4 regions of the Mesorhizobium sp. WSM4808 genome follow, and region 2 is predicted to be linked to each of the others. Evidence: predicted binding sites of a transcription regulator. Region 2 holds the regulator's gene; each other region holds the start of a gene.
The links. The regulator LexA, encoded in region 2, represses DNA repair genes until DNA is damaged. The targets are predictions, from matches to a motif close to TGTTCNNNNTGTGTTCNG.
Positions count from the first base shown of each region.

Region 1: the regulator LexA is predicted to act here: its motif matches at 2,408-2,425, upstream of AC0L2U_RS12265 (helicase-related protein).
Region 3: the regulator LexA is predicted to act here: its motif matches at 2,590-2,607, upstream of AC0L2U_RS17190 (ImuA family protein).
Region 4: the regulator LexA is predicted to act here: its motif matches at 2,085-2,102, upstream of dinB (DNA polymerase IV).

Region 1 is NZ_JBVVQX010000005.1:462,425-467,209, reverse strand. It holds gene AC0L2U_RS12275 (FAD-dependent oxidoreductase) at 6-1,244, opposite strand; gene AC0L2U_RS12270 (TetR/AcrR family transcriptional regulator) at 1,326-1,910, shown strand; gene AC0L2U_RS12265 (helicase-related protein) at 2,614-4,785, shown strand, end outside.
Region 2 is NZ_JBVVQX010000009.1:93,389-98,173, forward strand. It holds gene AC0L2U_RS17825 (ComEC/Rec2 family competence protein) at 1-1,742, shown strand, start outside; gene lexA (transcriptional repressor LexA) at 1,736-2,476, opposite strand; gene kynU (kynureninase) at 2,886-4,133, opposite strand; gene kynA (tryptophan 2,3-dioxygenase) at 4,205-4,785, opposite strand, start outside.
Region 3 is NZ_JBVVQX010000008.1:289,926-294,710, reverse strand. It holds gene AC0L2U_RS17210 (hypothetical protein) at 1-10, opposite strand, end outside; gene AC0L2U_RS17205 (entericidin A/B family lipoprotein) at 10-150, opposite strand; gene AC0L2U_RS17200 (hypothetical protein) at 1,080-1,277, opposite strand; gene AC0L2U_RS17195 (hypothetical protein) at 1,508-1,702, opposite strand; gene AC0L2U_RS17190 (ImuA family protein) at 2,638-3,402, shown strand; gene AC0L2U_RS17185 (Y-family DNA polymerase) at 3,314-4,785, shown strand, end outside.
Region 4 is NZ_JBVVQX010000009.1:234,856-239,640, reverse strand. It holds gene ligD (DNA ligase D) at 1-833, shown strand, start outside; gene dinB (DNA polymerase IV) at 846-1,886, opposite strand; gene AC0L2U_RS18430 (ImuA family protein) at 2,151-2,912, shown strand; gene AC0L2U_RS18425 (Y-family DNA polymerase) at 2,827-4,347, shown strand; gene AC0L2U_RS18420 (error-prone DNA polymerase) at 4,344-4,785, shown strand, end outside.

The sequences.
Region 1 (4,785 bases), on a different contig from region 2:
CAAGTTCACGCGACCAGCTTGAGTTCGCGTCTCACCGCTTGCTTGCGCAGGCCCGGCTGCGACGACGCTGGCAGCTTCGCCATTTCGGCCCGGCTGAGACCTGACAATTTCATCGAGATCCTGCGCTTGACGAACGGCATCATGTTGACGACGCCGAGCACGAAATTGCGCAAGACGCGCCGCAGCGGTGTGCGAACAAGCGCCATGCCTGTCAGCCTGCCCGCCAGTTCGATCACCTCCTGCGCCGCGGGACGCCGAAGCGTCTCGTAGAGGTCGAGTTCGCTTTCCGGGCGGACACCGTTGATCACGTCGCCGAGCAGTTCTCCCAGCACCACGGCATCGATCAGGCCGGTGTTCATGCCTTGGCCGCCGGCCGGGCTGTGCACATGGGCGGCGTCGCCCATGACGAACAGGCGCCCCTGCCGGTAGGACTTGGCAAGGCGGTGATGCACGCGGAAGCGTGTACTCCAGGTCAGGTCGAGCACCTGCGCCGGGCTGGCCGACGGGCCGCGACTGTCGAGCAGCGCCTGGATGTCGGCAATGCCGGTCCGCTCAGGCGCCTCATCCATGGTCGCTACGATGCGGTATGATCCGTCCGGCAGTGGCGCGACGACGACCAGTCCGGCCGGAGAGAACAGCAGCGACACCTCTGTTGGCCCGAGCGGCCAGTCAAGGCGCACGTCGGCGAGTACAAAAGACCCTGCATAGGCCTCGCCGTCGAAGCCTATGCCGGCGGCCTCGCGCACCACGCTGTGCATGCCGTCCGCACCGACGACGTAGCGCGCCGAGATCGTCTTTTCGCGACCATTCTGGACGACCGTGACGTGCGCGCCATCGACCCCCTGCAATACCTCCTTCGCCTCGACGCCGCGACGGATGACACCGCCCAACCCGGCGATACGCTCAGTGAGGACCTTCTCGGTCAGGTTCTGCGGAATCATCAGCACGTAGGGATACGCCGAGGGCAGGCTCGAGAAATCGAGGTTGATTAGGACCCGGTCGCGATCACGTATGGCGAAGTTGTCAAGCTTCAGGCCGAGTTCGACCAGCCGCCCCGTAACGCCAAGCGGCTCGAGTGTCTCCAGCGTCTGCGCGTGGATCACTCCGGCACGTGAGGTGTTGAGGCCTTCGGCGAGGCGGTCGACCACGACGTGATCGACGCCTGCCTGATGCAGGGCAATGGACAGCGCCAGGCCGGTCGGGCCGGCGCCTATGACCAGGACTTCGGTGGTATCAGGCAGCATTTTCTCTCTCCATTTGTCAACGATTGGTGACTTTTATCTTGGGTGCTTGAGTTTGTCAACGCTCGTTGATATTTGATTTTCATGAGCACGAATCATTCGAAAAAGCCGAGCAAGTCGGATCGCACCCGAGGGCAAATCCTGGATGCCGCCAGAGATCTGTTTGCCGAGCACGGCTATGACGGCGCGTCGATCCGCGATGTCGGGACCCGCGCCTCGATCGATCCGGCCATGGTGATCCGCTATTTCCACAGCAAGGACGAATTGTTCGCCCGGGCGGCACTCGTCGACCTGCAACTGCCGGCACTTCGGGTGATCGACCCGGCCACCGTCGGCGAAACTTTGATCAGGCGGTTTCTCGAAGTCTGGGAAGGCCCGGCCAGCGGACCCGGCATGGCAATTCTGCTGCGTTCCGCGGCGTCGAACGAATTCGCCGCCGAAAAAATGCGCGAGATATTCGCCAACCAGGTGAGGCCGGTGGTTGCGGCGGTCGGCGATCTCGCCGACGCCGGTCGAAGGGCCGGGCTCATTTCGAGCCAGTTGCTGGGTTTGGCGATGTGCCGATATGTGCTGCGGCTACCGCCCGTCGTCGCTCTGTCACACGACGAGATCATCCGGAACGTCGGCCCTGCGCTGCAACGCTATGCCACTGGAGAGGACACGGCCTGAACCAGCGGTCCGGCCGGACCCGTCAACATGCAGCGGCTGCACCTAGCCAAAGCATGCAACCAATCTGTGCCGAAGCAGCACGCGGAGGTTAACAGCCACCCGCCGCCCTGTGCGAAAGCTGCTTCGTAACCTGTGGATTCTCGGTGGATAAGCTGTTCACAACACAAGATATTGGGGTGAACAAATCAGGAAAATCACGCCATCGCTGATTCGTCGCTGATTCGTTCCGGCTATGAGCCGAACGTTAACGACGACAGCCGGAATCGCCTGCCCAACTGCTTAACGCAGGTTAAGAAAGATCAACAATTTCATCATGTTGGTCGAGGCGCGCCTAGCCACCGTGATTGTTTCCAGGCAAAGGTTAACGGCAACACCCCTCTTAGCATGAAACGGGCCAGTTCAGCGATTCAGCATGTGGTGCGACTCGCGGCCGCGAAATCCACATGTAGCCGTGAACAAAAGCTGAATCTGCAGGAGTCACTGATTCGTCGCCGATTCGTTCCAGACTCGTTCTATCCGTTAATCCGCAGCCGATTGGAAGCTTGACAAAACCACCTTCTCGCCGCCGGCGGAACATTCCGCTTTCGCTTCGCGCCCGAAATCCCTATGTGTCGCCTGTCATACGCGCCATTTGAGGCAGCGCTCCCGACAACCAGAGGCCAGAAGCCTTATTTCCAGATCCCGGAAGCCTTATTCTAGGTTGATGAACATCCAGCCCAAACACACAGAGCCGCTGATCCTGTCGGGCCGCGACGTGACCGCCGTGCTCGGGCCCACCAACACCGGCAAGACCCATCTCGCCATCGAGCGCATGGTAGCGCATGAGAGTGGGATCATCGGCCTGCCGCTCAGGCTTCTGGCGCGCGAGGTCTACGCCCGCGTCTGCGAAAAGGTTGGCGCCCACAAGGTCGCGCTGATCACGGGCGAGGAAAAGATCCAGCCGCCGGGCGCCAGATATTCGGTCTGCACCGTCGAGGCCATGCCGCGCGAGACCGACGCCGCCTTTGTCGCCATCGACGAGGTGCAGCTCGCCGGTGACCTCGAGCGCGGCCACATCTTCACCGATCGCATCCTGCACCTGCGCGGCCGCCAGGAGACGCTGCTACTGGGTGCCGCCACCATGCACGGTATCCTGCAGCGCCTGCTGAGGGGTGTCTCGGTGGTGACGCGGCCGAGGCTGTCGCATCTTGCCTATGCCGGCTCCAAGAAGCTGACCCGCCTGCCGCGGCGCACGGCAATCGTCGCCTTCTCCGCCGACGAGGTCTACGCCATCGCCGAGTTGATCCGCCGCCAGCAGGGCGGTGCCGCCGTCGTGCTCGGCGCGCTCTCGCCGCGCACCCGCAACGCCCAGGTGGCGCTATTCCAGTCCGGCGATGTCGACTACCTCATCGCCACCGACGCCATCGGCATGGGTCTCAATCTCGATCTCGACCACGTCGCCTTCGCCCAGAACCGCAAGTTCGATGGCTTCCAGTACCGCAACCTGACCGCGGCCGAGCTCGGCCAGATCGCCGGCCGCGCCGGCCGGCATCTGCGCGACGGCACGTTCGGTGTCACCGGCCAGGTCGACCCGCTCGACGAAGAGCTGATCAAGAAGATCGAAGGCCACGAGTTCGATCCGGTGAAGGTGCTGCAGTGGCGCACCGCGCATTTCGACTTTGCCAGCCTCGACGCGCTGAAGCGCTCGATCGAGACCAACGCTCCGGTCGAGGGACTGACGCGGGCATTGCCTGCCGTCGACGCACAGGCGCTCGAGCATCTGTCGCGCGACGAAGACATCCGCGCGCTCACCACCAATGCCAAGCGCGTGGCGCTGCTGTGGGAAGCCTGCGCGCTGCCCGACTACCGCAGGATCGCGCCGGCGCAGCATGCCGACCTCATTGCCTCGATCTACACGGACCTCGCACGCCACGGCCATGTCAACGAGAATTACATGGCCGAGCAGGTGCGCCGCGCCGACACCACCGAGGGCGACATTGACACGCTGTCGCATCGCATAGCCCAGATCCGCACCTGGACATTCGTGTCGAACCGGCCCGGCTGGCTGGCCGATCAGGCACACTGGCAGGAAAAGACGCGCGAAATCGAAGACAGATTGTCGGATGCGCTGCATGAGCGGTTGACGAAACGCTTCGTAGACCGCAGGACTTCCGTCCTCATGCGGCGCCTTAGAGAAAATACCATGCCTGAAGCCGAAATTAGCCCTACCGGAACCGTCCTTGTCGAAGGCCACCATGTCGGCGAGTTGCAAGGGTTCCGCTTCACCGCCGACCAGACCGCCGGCGGCGAAGACGCCAAGGCGGTGCGCACCGCTGCCCAGAAGGCGCTGGCCGCCGAGTTCGAATCGCGCGCCGAACGCTTCGGCGCCTCGGCCAATGGCGACATCGCGCTCGGCTCGGACGGCACGCTGCGCTGGATCGGCGCGCCGATCGGCACGCTTGTATCAGGCGAAGACGCGCTGAAGCCGCGGCTGGTGCTGCTGGCCGACGAGCAGCTGACCGGCCCGGCGCGCGACAAGGTCGCCGCGCGTGCCGAGCGATTCGTCAATTTCCAGATCGAGTCGCTGCTGAAGCCGCTGGTCGACCTCAGGAACGCCGACCAGATTTCCGGCATCGGCCGCGGCATCGCCTTCCAGCTGGTCGAGAATTTCGGCCTCATCAACCGCCGCGACATCGCCGAGGAGATGAAGTCGCTCGACCAGGAAGGCCGCGCCGCACTTCGCCGGCTTGGTGTGCGCTTCGGCGCCTACCATGTCTTCGTGCCGGCGCTGATCAAGCCGGCGCCTGCCGGGCTGGTGACATTGCTATGGGCGCTGAAGAACGACGGCAAGGACAAGCCGGGCTTTGGCGACGTGGTCCATGCGCTCGCCTCGGGT
Region 2 (4,785 bases):
CCGGGCCGGTGCGGCCGGACAGCTATGATTTCTCCTTCGACAGCTATTTTGCCGGCATCGGCGGCAGCGGGTTCTTTCTCGGCAACCCCAAGCTTGTCGTCAGCGATGGTGGCGACATGTCGCTGCCGGCCCGAATTTCCTCTAGCGTGGAAAATGCCCGCGAGGCCATCGCCGACCATATCAGGGCGAGCGTCGGCGGCGCCGAAGGCGAGATCGCCGCGGCGCTGATCGTCGGCGTGCGCGCCGGCATTCCCGATGACATCAATGAGGCGATGCGACGTACCGGCATCTACCACATCATCTCGATTTCGGGACTGCACATGGCGCTGGTCGCAGGCACCATCATGGGCTTGCTGCGCGGCGCCTTCGCGTTGTTTCCCGACTTTTCCGCGCGTCGCCCGGTCAAGAAGTATGCCGCCGTCGCCGCACTGTTCTCGATCGCGGCCTATCTCATCATCTCTGGAGTCGTCGTTGCCGCCGAGCGCAGCTTCATCATGCTGGCGGTGATGCTGATTGCCGTGCTGTTCGATCGAGCAGCACTCACCATGCGCAATCTGGCGATCTCGGCGATCGCCGTCATCGTGGTGTCGCCGCATGAGGTGGTCGGCCCGAGTTTTCAGATGTCGTTCGCCGCGACCGCGGCTCTGGTCGGCGCCTATGCCGGCTGGGCCGTTCACCGCGCGGGAAAAGCAAGACCGCCGCCCCCAAAGCGATCCATGCCCGGTTTCCTGACGCGAAAGTTCGTGCTCGCGGCAACCGGCCTTGCCATGACCTCCATCATCGCCGGCAGCGCCACGACGCTGTTTGCCATCTGGCATTTTCAGCGTGTGTCGCCGCTCAGCCTGTTCGCCAATCTGGCGGTTATGCCGATCGTCACCGTCGTCATGTTCCTGGCTGTCGCAAGCGCGCTGCTGATGCCTTTCGGATTGGATTGGCCGGCCCTCTACCTGATGGGCAAGGGTCTGACGGTGATGATCGCCATATCGGGTTGGATCTCCGAACGTTCGCCTGTCGATGCGGTTGGGCTGATTTCGCAGCAATCTGTCCTGCTGGTGACAATTGCCCTAGTCATCGCGACAATGGCGACAACTTGGCTGCGGCTCGCTGCTCTGCCATTCGCGCTGGCAGGCTTGCTGACCGTCTCGGATACGCGCACGCCGGATGTGCTGATCTCGGAGGACGCCCGACTGGTTGCCTTGCCGATCGGCGGTGGCGAACTCGCCGTCAGCCGCGCTCGGCCGAACGAATTCACCGTCGACAACTGGAAACGCGCACTAATATCCGAAACCATCGTCGTGCCGGAGGTGTTCGACAAGGGCGACGGGCAATTCGACGTCGCGGATGCCGTTGAGCTACCGCCGGGATCGCCGTTCTATTGCACCTCAGGCGTCTGCGTGGCCAGGCACACGTCCGGTGCGATCATTGCCTATGTCGAGGACCGCAAGGACACCTGGAAAGCCTGCGGTTTCGCCGAGCTGATCGTCATCAATGACGCCACCGCGTATGACGCCTGTCACAACCCGCTGGTTCTCGTCATCACCAAGCGGCAACTGGCTCGCAAAGGCAGTGCCGCGATCTTCTTCGATCGCCAATCGGCGACCACGCCGGCGACGATCAGCTTCGCCGTGGACAGCCCATACCGGCCCTGGCATGCGCAACGCAAATTCTCGCGCGAGGCGAGGGGGCTGCCACCCTTCAAGAGACCCGAGAAGCCAGTGGCTGAAACGCAGCCGCCTCAGTAGCGGCGGATCAGGCCAACGAGCTTGCCTTGCACCTTGACCCTGTCCGGCCCGAAAATACGGGTTTCATAGGCTGGATTGGCGGCTTCGAGAGCAATCGAAGCGCCCTTGCGGCGGAACCGCTTCAGCGTCGCTTCCTCTTCATCGACCAGCGCCACGATGATCTCGCCGGGGTTCGCCGTGTCGGCATTGCGGATGATGACGGTGTCGCCGTCGAAGATACCGGCCTCGATCATCGAGTCGCCCTTGACCTCCAGCGCATAGTGGGCACCGCCCATGATCATGTCCGGCGGCACCGAGATCGAATGCGTCTGATGCTGGATGGCATCGATCGGCACACCGGCGGCGATACGGCCCATGACCGGGATCGACACGGCGGAGACCGCATCGTCATCATTGCCGGGCGAGGGCATCCGCGAAGGCGCCGGCTTGATCTGCCGGCCAAGGGCACCACCCTGACCGAGACTGCCCTGGATGACGCTTGGCGAAAACTTCTTTGCCGCGTTGAGGCCGGGCGCGATCGAGTCCGGCAATCGCAGCACTTCCAGCGCGCGTGCCCGGTTGGGCAACCGGCGAATAAAGCCGCGCTCCTCAAGTGCGGTGATCAGCCGATGAATCCCGGATTTGGAGGCAAGGTCGAGCGCCTCCTTCATCTCGTCGAAGGATGGCGGAATGCCGCTCTCCTTCAGGCGTTCATGGATGAACATCAGCAGTTCATGTTGCTTGCGTGTCAGCATGGCGGCCCCCAGATTACCTGAAACCAGAATCGAAAAACAAACCCAGAACAAACACTATCTGTTCCAGTTGTGTTCTGCAACCGTTTAAAGTTTAATGAATTTGTTAAGGCTGCTGAAATTATTTGGGCTTGCCAGCGGGTCGCGATCGACAGGCGCCAACCACGGCAATGCGCCTGCTCACATTGAAATCATTATGGTTAATGACCCTGTGGCTCATCCTCGACCCAAGGCTTGGCATCATCTGCCGATCGACCTCCACAAGGGACGCTATCAATCTTCGGACGTTCGTTTGCCGTGAACGAAACGGAGCCAAAACGCCAACGTCTGTTGGCATTTGTGGCTGGAATTCAGCCCTCCGTCATCCGCCGGGCAGTGAGGGCGGCGACGGCAAATCGCGGAGATCGTTGCGTCAGGTAACGGCTTCCTTGACGGCGAAACGCTGGTCCTTCCATGCGCCCGTGCGCAGAATATCCTCCAGCACCTCAACCGCCAGCCACACATCCTTGTAGCCGACATAGAGCGGCGTGAAGCCGAAACGGATGGTCGATGGCGCGCGAAAATCACCGATGACGCCGCGCTCGATCAGCGCCCGCATGATTTGATAGCCGTGATCGTGAAGGAACGACACCTGGCTGCCGCGCCTGGTCGCGTCGCGGGTGGTCTCCAGCGTGAGGCCATAGGCGCCGCACTTTGCTTCGACGAGCTGGATGAACAGTTCCGTCAGCGCGACGCTCTTTTTTCGCAATGCCGCCATGTCGACGTCGTTCCAGATGACAAGCGCGCCTTTGAGCGCCCGCATCGACAGGACCGGCTGGGTGCCGCACAGAAAGCGGCGGATACCGGTGCCGGCAACATACCCCCGTTCGAAGGCAAAGGGCCGCGCATGGCCCCACCAGCCGCTGAGCGGCTGGCTGATATCGCCGTGATGGCGCTGCGCGGCATAGATGAAGGCCGGTGCGCCCGGACCGCCGTTGAGGTACTTGTAAGTGCAGCCGATGGCGAAATCGGCATTTGCCTGATCGAGCTCGACGGGCAGGGCGCCGGCGGTGTGGCATAGATCCCAGACGATCAGCGCTCCGGCCGCATGAGCCTTGCGCGTCAGCGCCGCCATGTCGCGCAGTTCACCCGATTTGTAGTTGACGTGGTTGACCAGCACCACCGCGACGTTTTCGTCGATCAGCTCTTCGATGGTGGGCGCGTCGACGCCCGCGAGGCGCAGCAGGACGCCGTCCCGTGTCGAGGCCACCCCTTCGGCGATGTACAGGTCGGTGGGGAAACTGTCACCCTCGGCGACGATGACCGACCGGCCCGGCCGCATCTCCAGCGCCGCATGCAGCACCTTGTAGATGTTGGTCGACGTCGTGTCGCAGACGACGGTCTGGCCGGCCGCGGCTCCAATCAGGCGTCCGAGTTGATCGCCGAGTTCGATCGGCATCTCGAACCATCCGGCCGTATTCCAGGCTCGGATGAGGTCCTGGGCCCATTCCTGGGTTGCCGCCTGCTGCAGCTCGCCGAAAACGGCATGAGACGCTGCCCCCAGTGAATTGCCGTCGAGATAGATCACCCCCTCCGGCAGAATGAAACGGTCGCGCATGGCCCGCAGCGGATCTGTGGCATCCATCGCTTCGACTGCGGCGAGATCAGGAAATCCACTCATGGTCAGTCAGTCCCCGGTTGTTCGCGAAGGGTGTTCCGCCGCCGCGCGTCGCTGTTTTCATTTCGACGATGTCAGAGCCGGGTGCGGACCGTCCACAGTTCCGGGAACAGCACCACCTCGAGCATCTTCTTCAGATACGAAGCACCCGACGTGCCGCCGGTGCCGCGTTTCAGACCGATGATGCGCTCAACCGTGGTGACGTGGTTGAAGCGCCAGCGGCGGAAATAATCCTCGAAGTCGACCAGCTTCTCTGCCAGTTCGTAGAACATCCAGTAGCGCTGCGGATCGCGGTAAATGGTTTGCCAGGCGACCAGCACCTCTTCATTCTCGGTTCGCGTCTCACGCCAGCCCGTGCGCTTGGCATCGGCACCGATGTCGAATCCGTTGCGCGCAAGCAGCAGCAGCGCTTCGTCGTAGAGCGATGGTTCGGTCAGGATCGCTTCCAGCTTTCCGCTCAGGTCGGGCCGGTGCTTGTGCGGCCCGAGCATGGCCAGGTTGCGGTTGCCGGCCATGAACTCGATGGCGCGATACTGCCAGGACTGGAAACCCGAGGACTGGCCGAGCGCGTCGCGGAACTCGGTGTATTCGCTCGGCGTCATCGTCCGCAGCACATCCCAGGCATTGTTCAGCTGCTCGAAGATCCGCGCAACGC
Region 3 (4,785 bases), on a different contig from region 2:
TCCTCTGCATCAGGGTTTATTGACCGTGTCGTCGACTGCGTTGGCCGTCGATTTGACGTCCCTGCCGACGCCTCGGACGGTGTTGGCGCAGGCCGCAAGGGCCAAGGCACAGGCAAGAATGACAATCGGTGTGATGCGTAGCAGTCTCATGGACGGGTTCTCCTATTTGTGGTTATCAAGTCCGCTTTGCCGTATCGCACCTGTAACCGCCATCACCTTGTTGTGGGCGGCCGCTTCATCTGCGGTGTCAAAGGGCGTTGCGATGGTCGTCCCATCCAGAGCCAGTATTCACAGCCAGGAACGGAAGGCCGATCAGCGGTGGTGCGTAGACAACGTACGCTGGGCGGGCATTCTTCATCGCCCATGTAGCACCCTTTGTCGGTCAGGACCTAATCCACGCCCTGAAGACCAAAAAGCCCGCCAGCCGGAGCCAGCGGGCTTCCAGTGGTCAAAGACCTGCTCAGGTCGCAGAAAGACCCGACTCGATGACTTGCGCCGTGATTGAGGAAAGAATTCCCCGCTTGGTCAGGACTGGCTTTTCATAGGCTTTTTTCATAGCTGTTCCTCCCTTTTCACACACCGAAACTGCTTTGGGGCAATTAACTTGTCAAGCTGATGCTAAAATGGCCGCCAGTGACGCACGCCACGCGTCGCGATCGTCGCAGAGAAGACGGAGAATGATCCGGTGCGAACCAGCGGGCGAAGAACTTCGGTCGCGTTGGACGGCAAACGGGCAATCCAGATTGACGGCTGTCCTGTCGAAATTGGTCGACCAAGACTTAGCCGGCCCTCCCAAATCCGGGGAACGATGTTAACGGGAGAGCGCACATGGCCGGGCCCACCTACCGCCGGCATGCAGCGTGAGCAAGTCGTGATCGATCGCAGCGGCAGTCCGTCAACCCGGCGCCGCGAGTCGTGCGCGAGAGCACTGGCTTCCGAGCGTTTCCTCCAGCCGAGCCAGTCGGCGACTGACAACGGATTTGCGACGCCCAGCCGACCCGCCACACGATGCCTGGTCCCTGCGTGATCTCCCGAAGGTCCTGGCTTCGGCTTCTCTGATCTGGCACATCGTCGGACACTCAGCGCGTCTTGCCGGAGCGAAGATGCATCTCGATCTTGTTGATGGCCTTGGTGAGGATATCGACTGCCTGCAGATTCACTGCGAAGTCGAAGTTCCCTTGCGCCGTTTCGAATATCAGAACGCCGACCTTGGTCTCGTCGTCGCTCATCATGCCTGTTCCAATGCCGGTCGGCATATAGGGTGGTTTTTCTGACATTGTTCTCTCCTCGGGTGCGGTGTGGGCTGGTCAGGTTTTTAGCCATCCAGCGTGCGACCTGGAGTGGCCAAGCACGATCGATCGACGTTGGCCGTGTAACCCGTTCACCGCTAATCGAAATGCATCGACTGGCCGCGCATCATCGCCAGGGTCAGTGCGATCCGCAATTCTTCACCGTCTTCGCTGGCTGCAGGATCGAAAACGTGGGCATCGTAGGGGTCCTGGTCAATCTAGATCGTCCAGTCCTTGAGTGCCTTGCGAGCCATTTCTTCCACCTGGGCGAGGTTGCTGGTGAAGAAGGGGATACGGTCGCCATTTTCCGAAAGCGGCTCGACCTGATCCAGCGTCGGCCGCTCGGGCACCCAACCAAGAACGAAGGCAATATCGAAATCGATCTGGCGGTCCGGCCCGGTCGTGGTCTCCACCGGGTGACAACATCGGGATAGAGCTGTTTGCGCGCCGGCCACGTGTCCGGGAGCGCCTCGGCCTGCAATCTCGTTCGGGGCACGTCGATCAGCTCCATGATCTGATGGCCCGGAACTTTATCCTCCGGCCAGCCCGCACAACATGCAGTCGTCGCAGCCTCGTCGGCTTCCATCCAGACCGAAGCAGCCTGGTCCTCGTCCTCGGTTGGCTGGTCGTCTTCCGGGAAGCCCTTGATATCCCAGCCTTCCAACGCGAACAAACCTTCCGCGCCTTGCAAAGCCGTAATGCCGGCGCGCGAGAAGACTGCTTCGGCTGCCGCGATCCCGCGTGCCAGTTCCTCGGGCGTTGCACCTTCAATGTTCAAGCGAAGTTCACGGTTCGCCTCCAGTATCAATCACCAACAGTGAACAAAATAAGAACAAAGGTGTCAATAGACTCCTGATGGTTTGGAAAAATGGTTTTTTTCCAATTGGATAGGGAGATCTGGCAATCGTTTGAGGCTTCGTGCTCAATCCCAACGCAACTGCATTCATGGCCGATGCTACACGCGGACCACCGCGGACGGGGACAGTCGGTCCCGCGTCCCGTCCTGCGGCCGGCGCTATGCTGACGCTCCTACGGCTGTCCTGTTAACCGCCCGCGGCGGGGGCGAATTTCCTCCGTCCCGCGCGCGACAATGTCCGCAATTGCGGACGCGCGCAGGACTGCGGTTTATACGCCGTTTTTCCTTGGGCGCCGCCAGCCGCCGGCGCGAACATCCCAACAGGACAGGTGGCTTCGACGCCTCGTCCTGCTGGCAAACGGTTCTGTCGATGCCACCGGGCGGTCGCCACAAACATTTCTTCCGCAGCGCCACCTCGCCATCCCATTGACTCTTCATTAGGAAGGGAACAAATGAGGAACATTCCGCCACCATGTCGCGTTCAGGGGACAGATGAGTGCATCGACGCCTAACGCTGCTATTTCCGATCTGCGAGATCGCATTGCGCGTCTCGAAGGCGGTAACGCGCGCAAAAGAGCGGTGCTCCCATTCGGTATCTCCTCGATCGACAGTCATCTGCCAGGCGGGGGCGTGGCGCTTGGCGCACTTCATGAAGTTGCCGGCGGCGGCAATGGTGCAATCGATGGCGCTGCCGCGTCGCTTTTTGCTGCAGGCATTGCGGCCAGGACGCAAGGCAAGGTGCTGTGGTGCGTGACGCGCCAGGATCTGTTTGCACCGGCAATCGCACAGGTCGGACTGCATCCCGACCGGGTGATCTATGTCGAAGCCGGTGACGACAAATCCTTGCTCGCCTGCTTCGAGGAAGGCCTGCGGCATGTCGGACTTGGGGCTGTGGTCGCGGAAGTGGCGCGCCTGTCCATGACTGCCTCGCGCCGGTTGCAACTGGCATCGGAAGGCTCCGGCGCGATCGGCATCGCGATCCGCCGCTGGCGCCGCCAGACCGAAGCCGCCGATTTCGGGCAGCCGACGGCGTCCGTCACCCGCTGGCGGGTTTCCGTGCTGCCGTCGCGACCGCTGCCTGTGCCCGGCGTTGGCCGGGCGCGATGGCAACTTGAACTGATCCGGTCTCGTGGAGGGGAAACACTCGATATCGAAGTGGAGGCTTGTGATGCAAAGGGTCGTCTCGCTGTTCCTTCCAAGCTGGTCGACCGACCGGCTCAGAAGGAAATTGGGCGACGTCTCGCCGCCACCGGATAAGCCTTTGGTGCTGGTCGGGCGGCACGGTAATCGTCGCCTGGTGACTGCGGTGGATCGCGCGGCAACAGAAGCGGGCCTGCGCGTCGGAATGCCCGCGACGAAGGCACAGGCCCTCGTCCAGGGGCTGGCGGTCATGGATGCCGAACCTGAAGCAGACGCGCAGGCATTGGATCGGTTGGCCCTGTGGGCTTTGCGGCGGTACGCGCCGATTGTCGCAGCAGATCCTCCCGACGGATTGGTGATGGATACCACGGGCGCCGATCATCTTCATGGCGGTGAACGCTTGATGCTCGCCGATATGGTCGAACGTCTCGGCAAGGTCGGCTTCTCGGCGCGCGCAGCCATAGCGGATAGCTGGGGTGCTGCTCATGCCTTTGCGCGATATGTCAGGCAAGCCGTGAGCGTGGTCGCGGTCAACGCAACCTGCGATGCGATCCTTCCTCTGCCCATCGCAGCATTGCGTTTGCCCGATGAGATCGTCAGCGGTCTGCGGGTTTTGGGCTTCGACAGGGTGGGTGAGCTTCTGCAGCAGCCGCGCGCCCCACTGGCGCTGCGCTTCGGGCCGGAACTCGGCCGCCGGCTTGACCAGGCTGCTGGACGTCTCGCCGAGCCGATAGAGCCAGTGCGGCCGGTCGATGTGGTCGAGGTAAGGCGCGCCTTTGGCGAGCCCATCAGTGCGGCCGAGACAATCGCGCGCTATGTCGGCAAGCTTGTTCAGGCGCTGTGTGTCGGGCTGGAGACCAAAGGGTTCGGCGCCCGGCGGCTTGACCTGCTGCTCTACCGCGTCGACAACCGCGTCGAAGCCATTCGCGTCGGCACGGCCTTGCCTGTCCGTGATGTGAAGCGGCTGACGCGGCTGCTCTGCGACAAGATCGAGACGGTCGATCCGGGCTTCGGCATCGAGCTGATGCGGTTGTCCGCGCCCTTGGCAGAATCACTCGCTCCCAGGCAGACCGTTTCGTCGCTGATCGAGCAACGGGATGCAGACATCTCGGATTTGATCGACACACTCGGCAACCGTGTCGGTGAGGAAAAGCTCTATCGGTTTACCCCGGTTGCCAGCGATGTGCCCGAGCGATCTTTCCGGCGTGTAGCCGCTGCATCGGCTGAGACCGGCGACGCATGGCCAGACCATTGGCCGCGTCCGGCTCGCTTGTTTACCGTGCCGGAGCCGATCGAGGCCATTGCGCTGCTACCGGACCATCCGCCGGCGAGCTTCACCTGGAAAGGCATCCGTCGACGGATCAAGCGCGCCGATGGACCTGAGCGGGTTTTCGGCGAATGGTGGAAGCGCGACGCCGAGCTAACTGCCGTGCGCGACTATTTCCAGGTCGAGGACGAAGCCGGCGAGCGGTTCTGGATTTATCGCGCAGGCGATGGCGA
Region 4 (4,785 bases), 140 kb from region 2:
CCGGCACTGCGGTGACAAAGGCGACGCTCGCCGCCTACTACGCCGCAGTTGCCGAGAAAATGTTGCCGCATATCCAGGATCGGCCCCTTTCCCTGGTGCGCGACACTGACGGCGACCTACAGCATACCTTTTTTCAGAAGCACAAGCTGCCGGGGATGCCCAAGGCCATTCATGACGGCCAGTTGGAGAAGATGTCCGGCAAGGAGAGCCGCATCCTCTGGCTCGACGATCTGGCGGGGCTGATCGCCGGCGTCCAAATGAACGTGCTCGAATTCCACGTCTGGGGCAGCCTTCGCCAGCAGCCTGACCTGCCGCACCGCATAATCTTCGATATCGACCCCGACGAGGGCCTGGGCTTTGGCGACGTCCAGCAGGCGGCGCTCGACATCCGGGGGGTTCTGGAGGCCCTCGGCCTCCAATCCTGGCCTTTGTTGTCCGGAGGCAAGGGTGTCCACGTGGTCGTGCCACTCGTTCCCGAGGCCGACTGGGAAGCGGTCAAGGGCTTCTGCCAGGACCTTGCCGAACTGCTGGCCCGTACCGATCCGTCCCGCTTCGTCGCGAACATGAGCAAGGCGAGGCGCAAGGGCCGTATGTTCATCGACTATCTGCGCAACGGACAAGGCGCCACGGCAATTTGCCCATGGTCCACCCGGGCGCGATCCGGTGCGTCCTGCGCCGTACCCGTCACTTGGGATGAGTTGCCGACATTCAAGAGTGCCAGCGCATTTGACGTTTTCGCTGCCGCCGCACGGGCCCAGGGGGCCGATGCGTGGGAAGGCTATTTCGATGTCGAACAGACGCTGACAGCCCGCATCCGAAAAGCGGTCCGATAGCTGCAGCCAGTCCTAGATCGTCAGCGACATCTGCCGATCGGCCTCGGTTCGCTTTCCGGTTAGATTTGAAAGTGTCACCCCGAGCAGGCGGATCCCCTTGCTGACGGGGAATACCTGATCGAGGAGGGTGCCGCTGACGGTCGCTAGGTCGGCTTCGCCCTCGATGGCGCATCCGACCGTGCGGCTGCGCGTGATCTGCTGGAAGTCGGCGAACTTGACCTTGAGCGTCACGGTACGGCCCTGGATTGATCGCTCCGCGCAGTAGCGCCAGACCTTGCCGACCAACGGCGCCAGTTCCTTACGAGCACTTTCGAGATCGAACAAATCGCTCGCGAAGGTATCCTCAGCTCCCACCGACTTGCGCTCGCGATCGGCCAGCACCGGACGTTCGTCGATGCCCCGGGCAATCCAGTAATAGTACGGACCCGCCTTCCCGAACTTCTCCTCGAGAAATGCCAGGCTCTGTGCCCGCAGGTCGGAGCCGGTCTCGATGCCGAGCCGAGCCATTTTGTCGGCAGTCGCCGGGCCGACACCATGAAATTTCCGCACGGGCAAGGCCTCGACAAAGGCGGGACCCTGCCTCGGCGTGATGACGAACAGCCCATCGGGCTTGTTCTGGCCGGAGGCGAGCTTGGCCAGGAATTTGTTGTAGCTGACGCCGGCCGAAGCCGTGAGGCCGGTTTCGGACTTGATCTTCGCGCGGATCATTTCCGCGATCGTCGTGGCGACCGGGATGCCCTGCAGATTGTCAGTCACGTCGAGATAGGCCTCGTCGAGCGACAGCGGTTCAATGAGTGGCGTATGCTCTGCAAAGATCGCGTGGATTTGCTTGGACACGGCCCGGTAGGCGTCGAATCGCGGCGGTACGAAGATCAGCTCAGGGCATTTGCGTTTTGCCGTGATCGAGGGCATGGCGGATCGCACCCCGAACTTTCTGGCCTCGTAGCTGGCAGCGGCCACCACGCCGCGGGCCGCGGAGCCGCCGACCGCCACAGGCTTCCCGCGCAGGTCCGGATTGTCGCGCTGTTCGACCGACGCAAAAAAGGCATCCATATCGACATGGATGATCTTGCGAAGGATGCCCTGGCCTTCCCGCGGTGCATCGGCTTCTTGGCTTCTGTCGCTTCCCTCGCTCACTTCGCCGTCCCTGCACTACCTGCGCATATCAAGATAGACCACACCCCGATCAAGGCAGTCTGGGATCAACTCTCGGAGCAGCGCAATGAGTCCGATTGACTCTCGGACACCAAAGAGAACAAATAAGGAACATATCAACCCCGAAATCCATTGGGAAGACAGTTTGAGAGTGTTTCGTTCATGGGTCAGCCCGTCGCCAGCCCTGCTATCGCTGCGCTTCGCGAGCGAATCGCACGCCTCGAAGGCGGGCCGGCGCGCAACCGCGCGACACTGCCGTTCGGTGTTGCCAGGATCGACAAGGTCCTGCCGGGAGGCGGGCTGGCACTCGGGGCTCTGCATGAGGTTGCGGGCGGCCGTAACGGGGCGATCGATGGGGCCGCGGCGGCCCTCTTTGCCGCCGGGATTGCCGCGCGCACCAAGGGCAAGGTGCTCTGGTGCGTCACACGGCAGGACCTCTTCGCCCCTGCCCTCGCCCAGGCTGGCCTACTGCCCGGGCGTGTCGTCTATGTCGAGGCCGGTGACGAAGCCTCAGTGCTCGCCTGTTTCGACGAAGGGCTTCGCCATGGAGGGCTAGGCGCCGTGGTTGCCGAACTGGCCCGCCTCTCCATGACCGCCTCGCGCCGACTGCAACTCGCCGCCGAAGCCTCCGGCGCCATCGGCATCGCCATCCGTCGCTGGCGCCGGCAGACCGAGGCAACCGACTTTGGACAACCGACCGCCGCGGTCACCCGCTGGCGCGTCTCCGCGCTCCCCTCTCGCCCCTTGCCGGTCCCAGGAGTCGGCCGCGCTCGCTGGCGGCTGGAACTGATCCGCGCACGAGCTGGAGAAAGCGCCGACTTTGAAGTGGAAGCCTGCGATGACAAGGGTCGTCTCGCTATATTTTCCGACCTGGCCGACCGATCGTCTGCGACGCGCGATGGGGTCATCCGCGCCCTCGGCTGACACGCCGATCGTCATGCTCGGCCGGCAGGGAAACCGGCGGCTCGTGCTGGCTGCCGATGCGGCGGCGCGCGCCGCCGGCCTGCGCGTGGGCACGCCGGCAAGCAAGGCCCAGGTGCTGGTGCAAAACCTGCAGAGCTTCGACCTCGATGCTGCCGGCGATGCTGAGGCGCTCGACAGAATGGCGCTCTGGTCACTGCGCTACGCACCGATCGTCGCCGCCGATCCGCCCAATGGTCTCATCATCGACATCACTGGCGCCGACCACTTGCATGGCGGCGAGGAGACGATGCTCGAGGGGTTGGTCTCGCGTATGGCATCATCGGGCATCGCGGCACGCGCCGCTGTCGCCGATACGTGGGGCGCCGCTCACGCCTGCGCGCGGTTCCTGGCCCAGCCGATCTTTGTTGCGCCGGCCGGGCAAGCCGCGGCGATCGTGCGGGATCTCCCGATCAGGGCCCTGCGGCTTCCTCACGATATTGTCGAAGGCCTGATCACGCTCGGCTTCGAGCGGGTCAGCGAAGTCGAGGCGGCGCCGCGCGCCTCTCTTACCCTGCGCTTCGGGCCAGAACTAGGGCGCCGCCTGGACCAGGCGATGGGCCGACGCAGCGAACCCTTCGAGCCCGTCAGATCACCGGAACTCATCGAGGTTCGCCGAACCTTTGGCGAACCGATCGGCGCCGCCGAAACCATCGCCCGCTATGCCGGCAAGCTCGTCGTGATGCTCTGCGAAGAACTCGAGGCCAAGGAGCTCGGCGCGCGCCGGCTCGACCTGCTGTTACATCGGGTCGACAACCGCATCGAGGCCATTCGCGTCGGCACCGCCGTACCGGTGCGCGACACCAAACGGCTGACCCGTCTCCTCACCGACCGGATCGAAACTGTCGATCCCGGTTTCGGCATCGAGGTGATGACCCTGGCCGCAACACTCGCCGAGCCTTTCGGAGCCAAGCAGACTATCTCCTCGCTGGTCGAAGAGCCAGAGCCTGACATCACCGACCTCATCGACGTGCTCTCCAACCGTATCGGCGAGCAGCGGCTCTACCGCTTTGCCCCGGTCGAGAGCGATGTGCCCGAACGGTCGGTCCGCCGTGTCGCGCCCACCGCGCCCGATGAGGGGACGACTTGGCCCGGTAACTGGCCCCGCCCGCCGCGTTTGCTGAACCACCCCGAACCCATCGAGACGATGGCACTGCTGCCTGACCATCCGCCGGTCTGGTTCAGTTGGCGCGGCATCCGGCATCGCGTGGCGCGCGCCGACGGTCCCGAGCGCGTTTTCGGCGAATGGTGGCAGCGCGATGCCGAACTGATCGCGGTTCGCGACTATTTCCAGGTCGAGGACGAGGTCGGCGAACGCTTCTGGATTTATCGCGCCGGCGACGGCGAGGATCCCGAGACCGGTTCCCACAAATGGTTCCTGCATGGGGTCTTCGCATGACCAGCCCGCGCTATGCCGAATTGCAGGTGACCAGCCATTTCTCGTTCCTCCGCGGCGCCAGCTCCTGCGACGACCTGTTCGCGCAGGCGGCGGCGCTCGGCATTGAGGCCCTGGCTGTCGTCGACCGCAATTCTCTAGCCGGCATCGTGCGAGCCCATCAGGCCGCCAAGGATACTGGCGTCAGGCTCATCGTTGGCTGCCGCCTCGACCTCGTCGACGGCATATCGCTGCTCGTCTATCCCACCGATCGCGCAGCCTATTCCCGCCTTTGCCGGCTGCTGACCCTAGGCAAGAAACGCGGCGGCAAGGCGAAATGCCATCTCGAGTGGAGCGACCTGGCCGACTATGCGGAGGGTCTCATCGCGGTTCTGGTTCCCGATCGCGCCGACGACTCCTGTGCCCTGCACCTGCGTCGCCTGCGGGAAACCTTCAGCAATC